3 regions of the Janthinobacterium sp. 13 genome follow, and region 2 is predicted to be linked to each of the others. Evidence: predicted binding sites of a transcription regulator. Region 2 holds the regulator's gene; each other region holds the start of a gene.
The links. The regulator NrdR, encoded in region 2, represses ribonucleotide reductase genes. The targets are predictions, from matches to a motif close to CACNANATNTNGTG.
Positions count from the first base shown of each region.

Region 1: a site for NrdR is predicted at 1,801-1,814, ahead of CLU94_RS17345 (ribonucleoside-diphosphate reductase subunit alpha). Genes of this name have one in related genera too.
Region 3: a site for NrdR is predicted at 2,241-2,254, ahead of CLU94_RS03500 (ribonucleoside triphosphate reductase). Genes of this name have one in related genera too.

Region 1 is NZ_PEEQ01000001.1:3,956,191-3,959,730, forward strand. Features, by position in the region: gene CLU94_RS17335 (sigma 54-interacting transcriptional regulator) at 19-1,098, shown strand; gene ampD (1,6-anhydro-N-acetylmuramyl-L-alanine amidase AmpD) at 1,076-1,687, shown strand; gene CLU94_RS17345 (ribonucleoside-diphosphate reductase subunit alpha) at 2,079-3,540, shown strand, end outside.
Region 2 is NZ_PEEQ01000001.1:1,373,392-1,376,931, reverse strand. Features, by position in the region: ZMP/ZTP riboswitch at 16-140, shown strand; gene glyA (serine hydroxymethyltransferase) at 252-1,499, shown strand; gene nrdR (transcriptional regulator NrdR) at 1,644-2,105, shown strand; gene pilV (type IV pilus modification protein PilV) at 2,327-2,917, shown strand; gene CLU94_RS05940 (PilW family protein) at 2,914-3,540, shown strand, end outside.
Region 3 is NZ_PEEQ01000001.1:824,948-828,487, reverse strand. Features, by position in the region: gene CLU94_RS03510 (anaerobic ribonucleoside-triphosphate reductase activating protein) at 1-259, opposite strand, end outside; gene nrdD (anaerobic ribonucleoside-triphosphate reductase) at 249-449, opposite strand; gene CLU94_RS03500 (ribonucleoside triphosphate reductase) at 446-2,194, opposite strand; gene CLU94_RS03495 (hypothetical protein) at 2,318-2,728, opposite strand; gene ubiU (ubiquinone anaerobic biosynthesis protein UbiU) at 2,891-3,540, shown strand, end outside.

The DNA of each region.
Region 1 (3,540 bases), 2.6 Mb from region 2:
CAGAAAGGCGCGCTCACCATGTCCCGTCCCAGCCCCCGTTCCATCCCGCAGACCGTCGCCGGCATGCCGCCGGCGCCGCAACTGAGCGGCAACTCGCTGCCCATGCAGGCGCTGCGCGCACAGATCGGCCGCATCGCCCGCTGCGGCGCGCCGGTGGCCATCCGCGGCGAATCGGGCACGGGCAAGGAACTGGCGGCGCGCGCCATCCACGCGCAGGGTGCGCGCGCCAGTTTCCCGTTTATCGCCGTCAACTGCGGCGCCATTCCCGAAGCGCTGATGGAAGCGGAATTCTTCGGCTGCCGCCCGGGCGCCTATACGGGCGCGCTGCACGAGCGCCAGGGCTTGTTCCAGGCGGCCCATGGCGGCAGCTTGCTGCTCGACGAAGTCGACGATCTGCCGCTGGCCATGCAGGTGAAACTGTTGCGCGTGCTGCAAGAGCACCGCGTGCGCAAGCTGGGCGGCAGTACTGACGAAGCCGTCGACGTGCGCATCCTGTGCGCCAGCCAGCATGGCCTGACGCGCGGCGTGGCCGCCGGGACGTTTCGCCAGGACCTGTTTTACCGCCTGAATGTGATCGAGCTGGCGCTGCCGCCGCTGCGCGAACGGCGTGGCGATCTGCAGGTATTATGTGAGGTGATCCTCGCGCGCCTGTCGCCGCGCCGGGTCGTGAGCCTGGCGCCGCCGGTGCTGGCGGCCCTGGCCGCATATGCGTTTCCCGGCAATGTGCGCGAACTGGAAAACGTGCTGGAACGGGCGCTGGCCTTTGCCGATGGCGGCGTGATCGCGCTCGATGGGCTGGCCTTGCCCTCCGCGGCGGGCAACGTGCCCTTGCGGGCGGCGCCGGCCATGCCGGCTGTGTCCGAGCGGCAACAGTGTCTGCCCGGCATGGCGGCGTATGGCGTGGCCAAGGTCTTGCCGCTGGACGTGTATTTGCGCCAGGCCGAGCGCGACATGATCATGCTGGCGCTGGTGCAGGCGCGCTACCACCGCGCACGGGCGGCGCGCCAGCTGGGCCTGAGCGTGCGCCAGTTGCGTTACCGTATGCAGAAATTGACGATACAGGAAGCCCTATTTGATGAGCGTATGGACGATAGATGAAGACGGCTGGTGCGACGGCGCGCTGCGCTATGACTCGCCGTACTGCGATGCGCGCCCGGACGGTGCGCAAGTCGATTTGCTGGTGATCCATAACATCAGTTTGCCGGGTGGCCGCTTTGGCGGGCCGCATGTGTCGGACTTGTTTACGGGCCGGGTAGATTATAATGCCGATCCTTCTTTCGCCGACCTGCGTGGCTTGCAGGTGTCGGCGCACTTTTTTGTGCGGCGCGATGGTGCGCTGTTGCAATATGTTTCTGCTGATCAACGTGCATGGCATGCCGGCGCGTCCATCTTCGAAGGACGCCCGCAGTGCAATGGCTATTCCATCGGTATCGAAATGGAAGGCGCGGACGATGTGCCGTTCCAGCGGCGGCAATATCATGTGCTGGCGGCGCTGACGGCGGCGCTGGTGGCGCGCTACGGACTGTCCCAGGTGCGCGGCCACGAGCATATCGCGCCGGGCAGGAAGACGGATCCGGGGCCGTTTTTTGACTGGCATTTCTATCAAGAATGCTGGCTGGAAACCCTGAGCGCACAAGCTGCGTTAGCGCTTACTTCGCGTGGATTGGGCTTCCCAGCCATGCCCTGAAAAGTCAACCGAAATCGTATATGAAAATACAAAAAATTACGCCGACGGATGCCGGAAAACTATTGCATCGCCCTTCGATGGGTACTACAATTAGTGCAGAAGTTGGATGTAAAGACTATATGTAGTGCCATCACAGACGTTTTCAGAATTATTGTCAAAGCTACCCGGATTGCTGATAAAGCACTGGAACTGGCGGTTCATCACCCTTGATCGTGTTTCGCGCCAGCCGGGCAGTGCGGTGTGGCGATATGGATACTGAGCTGTTTTATGCATTATAAATTTACTATTTAGCAACAAATACCTGAAGAAACCCTGACCATCGGGCGTTCTATTCAACAACACACGCGGCAGCAAAACTGCAGGCTGACTTTAGCTGACAACGGGAGCTTCAATGCAATCACCACAAGATATTTCCATCCATCCAACGCCAGTATCGCCAGCGCCAGGCGCGGCCAACAGCGTGGCGAGCACGGGCGCGGCATTGGGCGACTATCGCATCATCCGCCGCAACGGCGCGGTGGTGGCATTTGAGCCTTCGAAGATCGCCATCGCCATGACCAAGGCGTTTTTGGCCGTTAACGGCGGCCAGGGCGCAGCCTCGGCACGCATCCGTGAACTGGTGGAACAACTGACCGACGGCGTGGTCGCTGCGCTGGTGCGCCGCCACCCGGGCGGCGGCACCTTCCATATCGAAGACGTGCAAGATCAGGTGGAACTGTCGCTGATGCGTTCGGGCGAACACGACGTGGCGCGTGCCTACGTGCTGTACCGCGCCAAGCACATGGAAGAGCGCCGCCTGCAGAAGGAAGCGCAAGGCGCCTCCGCGCAAGTTTCCGCACCGCAATTGAACGTGACCGACAACGGCGTGCGCCGCCTGCTGGACATGCAGGAAGTGCGCGACCTGATCAACGCCGCCTGCGCCGGCCTGGAAAAGCACGTCGATGCCGACGCCATCCTGGCTGAAACGGTGAAAAACCTGTACGACGGCGTGCCCGTCGAAGAGCTGCACAAGTCGGCCATCCTGGCAGCGCGCGCGCTGATGGAAAAAGACCCGGCCTACAGCCAGGTCACGGCCCGCATCCTGCTGCACACGGTGCGCAAGGAAGTGTTCGGCAAGGAAGTGCCGCAAGCGGCCGCTGCCGCAGAATACCTGACGTATTTCCCGCAATACATCGCCAAGGGCATCGCCGCCGAGCTGCTGAACCCGGTACTTGCCAGCTTCGACCTGGAACGCCTGGCGAAAGCCATCGTGGCCGACCGCGACTTGCAATTCGGCTACATCGGCCTGCAAACCCTGTATGACCGCTACTTCCTGCACATCCAGGACGTGCGCATCGAAATGCCGCAGGCGTTCTACATGCGCGTGGCCATGGGCCTGGCGCTGAACGAGGCGGACCGCGAAGCGCGCGCCATCGAGTTCTACAGCCTGCTGTCCTCGTTCGACTTCATGAGCTCGACCCCGACCCTGTTCAACTCGGGCACCCTGCGCTCGCAGCTGTCGTCGTGCTACCTGAGCACCGTGTCGGATGACCTGGAAGGCATCTACGACGCCATCAAGGACAATGCGCTGCTGGCCAAGTTCGCCGGCGGCCTGGGTAACGACTGGACGCCAGTGCGCGCCCTGGGCGCCCACATCAAGGGCACCAACGGCAAGTCGCAAGGCGTCGTGCCGTTCCTGAAAGTGGTCAACGACACGGCCGTGGCAGTCAACCAGGGCGGCAAGCGCAAGGGCGCCGTCTGTGCCTACCTGGAAACCTGGCACATGGACATCGAGGAATTCCTCGACCTGCGCAAGAACACGGGCGACGACCGCCGCCGCACGCACGACATGAACACGGCAAACTGGATTCCCG
Region 2 (3,540 bases):
CAATTTGACTTCCATTACGTCTCACGTGACTGGCGAAAAGTCGGGCGATCTCCATGAATGGCGGTCGGCAAACCGGCGAAAGGTGGACACCCACCGGGAAACGTGAGATTTTTCATCAGCCGTTCGCCTGGGTAGCCACTATGGAAAAGCACGAAGAGGCTGCCTGTCCAATGTTGTTATTCACTTAACGCCGGCTCCCCTCATTCGATCCAACCTGCCAGTACAAGCACCCTCATACTTGGAGTTTTTACATGTTTGCAAAAGATCACAACCTCGCCAACGTCGATCCTGAATTGTTCGCCGTCATTCAAAAAGAGAACACGCGCCAGCACGACCACATCGAACTGATCGCGTCGGAAAACTACACGTCGCCAGCCGTAATGGAAGCGCAAGGCTCGCAGCTGACGAACAAGTACGCGGAAGGCTACCCGGGCAAGCGTTACTACGGCGGCTGCGAATACGTCGACGTGGCCGAGCAACTGGCCATCGACCGCGTGAAACAGCTGTTTGGCGCCGAATGCGCAAACGTGCAGCCGAACTCCGGCTCGCAGGCGAATCAGGGCGTGTTCTTCGCCATGTTGAAACCAGGCGACCTGATCATGGGTATGTCGCTGGCCGAAGGCGGTCACCTGACCCACGGCATGCCGCTGAACATGTCCGGCAAATGGTTTGACGTCGTTTCCTACGGCTTGACGGCGGAAGAAGACATCGACTACGAGGCAATGGAACGTCTGGCCCGCGAACGCAAGCCAAAGCTGATCATCGCCGGCGCGTCGGCATTCTCGAAAAAGATCGACTTCGAACGCTTCAGCAAGATCGCCAAGGAAGTGGGCGCCTACTTCATGGTCGACATGGCCCACTACGCCGGCTTGATCGCCGCCGGCCTGTACCCGAACCCGGTGCCGTTCGCCGACTTCGTCACCTCGACCACGCACAAATCGTTGCGCGGCCCGCGCGGCGGCATCATCCTGATGAAGGCCGAACACGAAAAAGCCATCAACTCGGCCATCTTCCCTGGTATCCAGGGCGGCCCGCTGATGCACGTGATCGCCGGCAAGGCCGTCGCCTTCAAGGAAGCGCTGAGCCCTGAATTCGTCGAATACCAGAAGCAAGTGATCAAGAACGCCGACGTGCTGGCGAAAACCCTGATCAAGCGCGGCCTGCGCATCGTGTCCGGCGGCACCGAATCGCACGTCATGCTGGTCGACCTGCGCGCCAAGAACCTGACGGGCAAGGAAGCCGAAGCCATCCTCGGTTCCGCGCACATCACCTGCAACAAGAACGGCATCCCGAACGACCCGCAAAAACCCTTCGTCACCTCGGGCATCCGCCTGGGCAGCCCGGCGATGACGACGCGCGGTTTCAAGGAAGCGCAAGCGGAAGAAGTGGGCAACCTGATCGCCGACGTGCTGGACAATCCGCATGACGCCGCCACCATCGAGCGCGTGAAAGCGGCCGTGAAAGTACTGGCCGACGCGCACCCTGTGTACGCAGCATAATTATTTGTCCAGAATGTGTCATACGGAGTAAGATTCTGTATGACACATTCCAGTCGTGCCCAAGGGCGCCCGGAGTGATTCGGGCGCCCTTTGTACAAGGGCGGCGATTTCCCGTAATTATTACTATAAAGTTGTAGCCAGCCCATGAAATGTCCATTTTGCCAGCACGGCGACACCCAGGTTCTCGATACGCGCGTATCGGAGGAAGGGGATGCCATTCGGCGCCGCCGCCGCTGCGGCAAATGCGACAAGCGTTTTACCACGTACGAACGCATTGAACTTATCATGCCGGCCGTCGTCAAAAAGAATGGCAGCCGGACGGAGTTCGCTGCGGATAAGTTGCGCGGCAGTTTGATGCTGGCCTTGCGTAAGCGTCCCGTCGCGGCCGCCTCTGTGGATACGGCCATCGCGTCCATCCAGGAAAAGCTGCTTACCAGCGGCTTGCGCGAAGTCGAATCCGGCTATATCGGCGAACTCGTCATGCAGGAACTCAAGCGCCTGGACAAGATCGCCTACATCCGCTTTGCCTCCGTCTACAAGAATTTCGAAGACTTGGCAGAGTTCCAGGACGCGATCGCCGAAGTGGGCCAGGCGCGCAAGCCCTGACGCTTACCCGGACATTCACTTTGCCGACAATGGGGCCGCTCCTGCGCCCCGTGTTCACCATGCCAGCGCTTGCCTGGCAAGCGGTCTGATCAATCCCACCGCCGTTCTTCTCGACTTATCATCGTCCTGTTTGCGCTAGCGCAGACGCGGGTTTTTGCGCGCGCCTATCTTGTAGCTGGGCCGCCTGTTCCTGCGGCTCTTTCTGCGGAAGGGAGTAGCGCATGCACAAGGACGGTCGCACTATGTTTCCTGCGGGTGGCAGCAGCCTCGTCGAAGTGCTGGTGTCGCTGCTGCTGTTGGCGCTGGGCCTGCTGGGCGCCAGCATCCTGCAATTGAACGCCCTGCGCGCGCGCCACGAGTCGGCGCTGCTGTCGGCAGGCGTGCAACTGGCCGCCGGCATGGCCGAGCGCATGCGCGCGAATAACGTGCTCATGAATGGCCCCGATGCGGGCAATCCCTACCTGAATGTGGCCTACGCGGCGGCGGACGGCGCCGAAGCTGGCGGTGGCGCGCCGGACTGTCTTGGCGCTGCCGCCTGCGGCGCGGCCGAGCTGGCGCAATTCGACATCGCCGAATGGAAGCAAGGGCTGCATGCGGCCTTGCCCGGCGCGCGCCTGCGCATCTGCCGCGACCTTGCCGCGTGGGATGCCGCCGCCCAGGGCTTGCAGTGGGCGTGCAGCGGCGGCAAGGGGGCGCCCATCGTTATCAAGCTGGGCTGGCGCGGCCGCCTGCCCGATGGCTCGCCCGCCGTGAATGCGGCAGGCGAGTCGCTGCCCAGGCTGGCATTCCAGCTGGGCGGGGGCGGTGCATGAACGGCGGGCATCGTGGCATGAGCCTGGTCGAATTGCTGGTGGCCCTGTCGCTGGGTGCGCTGTTGATGCTGGCCGCCAGTAGCGTGCTGCTGGCGGCCAGCGGCAGCTATGGCGACCAGTCCGCCAGCGCTCGCCTGGATGACAACGCCCGCTATGCGCTCGACGCCATCGCCCGCGCCGTGCGCCAGACGGCGTATGTGAATTGGGACAGCAGCGCCGCGCCCGTCGCCCATGCGGATTACGACAGCGCGAATATCGCCGGTCTCGACGCGCGCAGCCTGGGCAAGAACAGCGACGGCATCAGCGGCGCGCTGCCCGGCGCCCTGCATGGCAGCGACGTGCTGGCCTTGCGCTATTACGGCGCCGGCAAGGAAGAGGGCGGCGACGGTTCCGTGCTCAATTGCGCCGGCTTCGGCGTGGGCGCCGCGCAAACGGAGGCGCAGCGGGGCTGGAGCATTTTCTACGTGGCGCAGGGCGCCGATGGCGAAGGCGAGCTGCGCTGCAAATACCGGGGCGCGAACGGCTGGGGCGCGGACGCCGTCATCCGTGGCGTCGATGCTTTCCAGGTGCTGTATGGCCTCGACACGGATACGCCGCCTGACGGCGTGGCGAACCGCTATGTC
Region 3 (3,540 bases), 550 kb from region 2:
CCCGTGCCAGGCCCGGATCCATGCACGCTTCGCCGCCGCTGAAGACGACGGCGTCGACCAGGCCCGTTCTGCGGCGCAGCCAGGTCAGGACGTCCTGCCACGGCATGGCGCCTTCCGGCATGCGCGCCTGCAGGTGCGGATTGTGGCAATAGCCGCAACGCCAGGGACAGCCCTGCACGAACACCACCGCCGCCAGCTTGCCGGGATAGTCGGTGGCGGAAAAGGGCGTCAGGCCGCCCACCTTCAATTCAGCCGCCATGGCAGGCGGGCTGGCCGACCCGGGCGCTCGCTTCCGTAAAATACTGGCGTTCGTGGAATTCGCCCTGCTTGCCGATGTTGAACGAGGCGACGGGGCGGTGGTAGCCCATCACGCGGGTCCAGATTTCGCAGCGCTGGCGTTCCGTATCGAGCAGGGTGATGGCGGGAGTGAAGTCGGGACGTGCATTCATGGCGTTTCCTCAAGTGATGGAGCAGGTTGGGCTTGCTTGCGGGCAATGAGCTCCGCATCGCAGGTGGGACAGAATTCATGCTTGCCGGCCAGGTAGCCGTGGCGCGGGCAGATGGAAAACGTGGGCGTGACGGTGATGTAGGGCAGCGAAAAGCGGCTCAGCGCGCGTTTTACCAGCTCGCGGCAGGCGTTGGCGTCGGACAGCGCTTCCGTCATGTACAGGTGCAGCACCGTGCCGCCCGTGTATTTGCGCTGCAGCACATCCTGTAATTCCAGCGCCTCGAACGGGTCGTCCGTGTGGCCGACGGGCAGTTGCGACGAATTCGTGTAATACGGGTTGTCGGCGGTGCCTGCCTGCAGGATGGCGGGAAAGCGCTTGCGGTCTTCGCGGGCGAAGCGGTAGGTCGTGCCTTCGGCCGGCGTCGCTTCCAGGTTGTACATATGGCCCGTCTCTTCCTGGAAGGCCACCATGCGGGCGCGCACGTGGTCGAGCAGGCGCACGGCCAGCGCGTGGCCTTCTGGCGTCGTGATGTCCCAGGCGTCGCTGCTGAAATTGCGGATCATCTCGTTGATGCCGTTCACGCCCAGGGTGGAAAAGTGGTTGCGCAGGGTGCCCAGATAGCGTTTCGTGTAGGGGAACAGGCCTTGCTGCATCAGGTCCTCGATGGTGCGGCGCTTGATTTCCAGGCTGGTCTTGCCCAGCTCCAGCAGACGCTCCAGGTCTGCCATCAAGGCTGGCTCGTCGCCGCGCCACAGGTGGCCCAGGCGCGCGCAATTGATCGTCACCACGCCCAGGGAACCCGTCTGCTCGGCGGAACCGAACAGGCCATTGCCCCGTTTCAGCAGTTCGCGCAAGTCCAGCTGCAAGCGGCAGCACATGGAGCGGATCATGTTCGGCTTGAGTTCCGAATTGATGAAATTCTGGAAGTAGGGCAGGCCGTAGCGGGCCGTCATTTCGAACAGGCGTTCGGCATTTTCGCTATGCCAGTCGAAATCCTCGGTGATGTTGTAGGTGGGGATGGGGAAGGTGAAGACGCGGCCCTTGGCGTCGCCCGCCATCATGATCTCGATGTAGGCGCGGTTGATCATGTCCATCTCGGCCTGCAGCTCGCCATAGCTGAAGTCCATCTCCTGGCCGGCGATGACGGGAATCTGCTCGCGCAGGTCGTCCGGGCAAACCCAGTCGAAGGTGAGGTTGGTGAACGGCGTCTGTGTGCCCCAGCGCGAGGGAACGTTGAGGTTGAAGATCAGTTCCTGCATGTACTGGCGCACGTCTTCGTAGCGCAGGCTGTCCTTGCGGATGTAGGGCGCCATGTAGGTGTCGAAGGAGCTGAACGCCTGCGCGCCGGCCCACTCGTTTTGCAGCGTGCCGAGAAAATTGACGATCTGGCCGATGGCGCTCGACATGTGTTTCGGCGGACCGGACTCGATCTTGCCCGGCACGCCATTCAAGCCTTCATGCAGCAGGGTGCGCAGCGACCAGCCGGCGCAATAGCCGGCCAGCATGTCGAGGTCGTGGATGTGCAGCGCCGCTTCGCGGTGCGCCGCGCCCACTTCCGGCGGATAGACCTGGTCCAGCCAGTAGTTGGCGATGACCTTGCCCGACACATTGAGTATCAGGCCGCCCAGCGAGTAACCCTGGTTGGCGTTGGCGTTGACACGCCAGTCGCGCCGGTCCAGGTATTCATTGATGGACGCGGCGACATCGACCTGGCCGCGTGTGGGGGAAACTGCATTCGTCGTCATGAAACCTCCAATAAACACAACATGCGGTGTTTTTATGGAGATTAATCACTAAATATAGTGGCGTCAAAGGGTGCGTGCAGTGGCGTGACGAATCCTTGATGCAGGTGAAAAAAGCGCCCTCGTTTACTTTTTCAGGCGGCCCTGGCGCAGGATGAAGGCGCTCGCGGCGAAGTAGGCGGCGCCGCAGACGGCGATGCTGAGGATGGAGGCGGGCAGCACGTGCGCCCAGATTTCCCGCGTCGAGAAGGTGCTCCAGCTGGCCACGCGCGCGTCGAACGTGACGTAATTGGCCAGCAGCCAGTAGACGGCCAGCAGTCCCGTGCAGGTGGCGGCCTGGCGCGTCACGGGCATGGCGCGGCGCGCGAAGACGGCTTGCAGGAACAGCAGCAGCACGCCCGGATACGCGCCCAGTACTTCGGGCGACAGCACGGAGAGCGCCTCGGCGTCGTAGCCTTCCGTGGGAGAGGCCCACTGCACCTGCAGCACGGTGAGGAACAGGGTGAGCAGGAAGATCAGCAGCGGTTTGCGGGGCATGGCGGGCAATCGAAGAGGGAGAAAAGGAGGGCATTTTACAGCCAGGTCAAGCAAGTTGAACGCGCGCCAGCCATGCATGCATTCCTTCACCTGCGTCAAGGACTGGGCAGCCTGGGCGGGGCTATAGTCTGCACCCTGAGCCGATACAGGACTGTGAACACCATGATGCTTGAATCAACCACCGCCACCCGCGTGGCCGGACCGCTGGAACTGGTCTGCCCCGCCGGCAGCCTGCCTGCCTTGAAAGCGGCCATCGACAATGGCGCCGACACCGTTTACCTGGGTTTTCGCGATGCCACCAATGCGCGCAATTTCGCCGGCCTCAATTTCGACGAGAAGGCCATCGCCGAGGGCGTGCGCTACGCCCACCAATATGGACGCAAGGTGCTGCTGGCGCTGAACACCTATCCGCAGCCGCACAACTGGGCCGTGTGGCGCAGCGCCATCGACCGCGCCGCCGATGCCGGCATCGATGCCATGATCGTGGCCGATCCGGGCTTGATGGCGTATGCGGCCCAGCACCACCCGCAGCTGCGCCTGCACCTGTCCGTGCAAGGTTCGGCCACCAACTACGAAGCCATCAATTTTTACCATGAACACTTCGGCATCGCCCGCGCCGTGCTGCCGCGCGTGTTGTCGATGGCGCAGGTGGAGCAACTGATCAGCAAGACGGAAGTCGAGATCGAAGTCTTCGGTTTCGGCAGCCTGTGCGTGATGGTCGAAGGGCGCTGCGCGCTGTCGTCGTATGCGACGGGCGAGGCGCCGAACACCCACGGCGTGTGCTCGCCGGCGAAATCCGTGCGCTGGCTGGA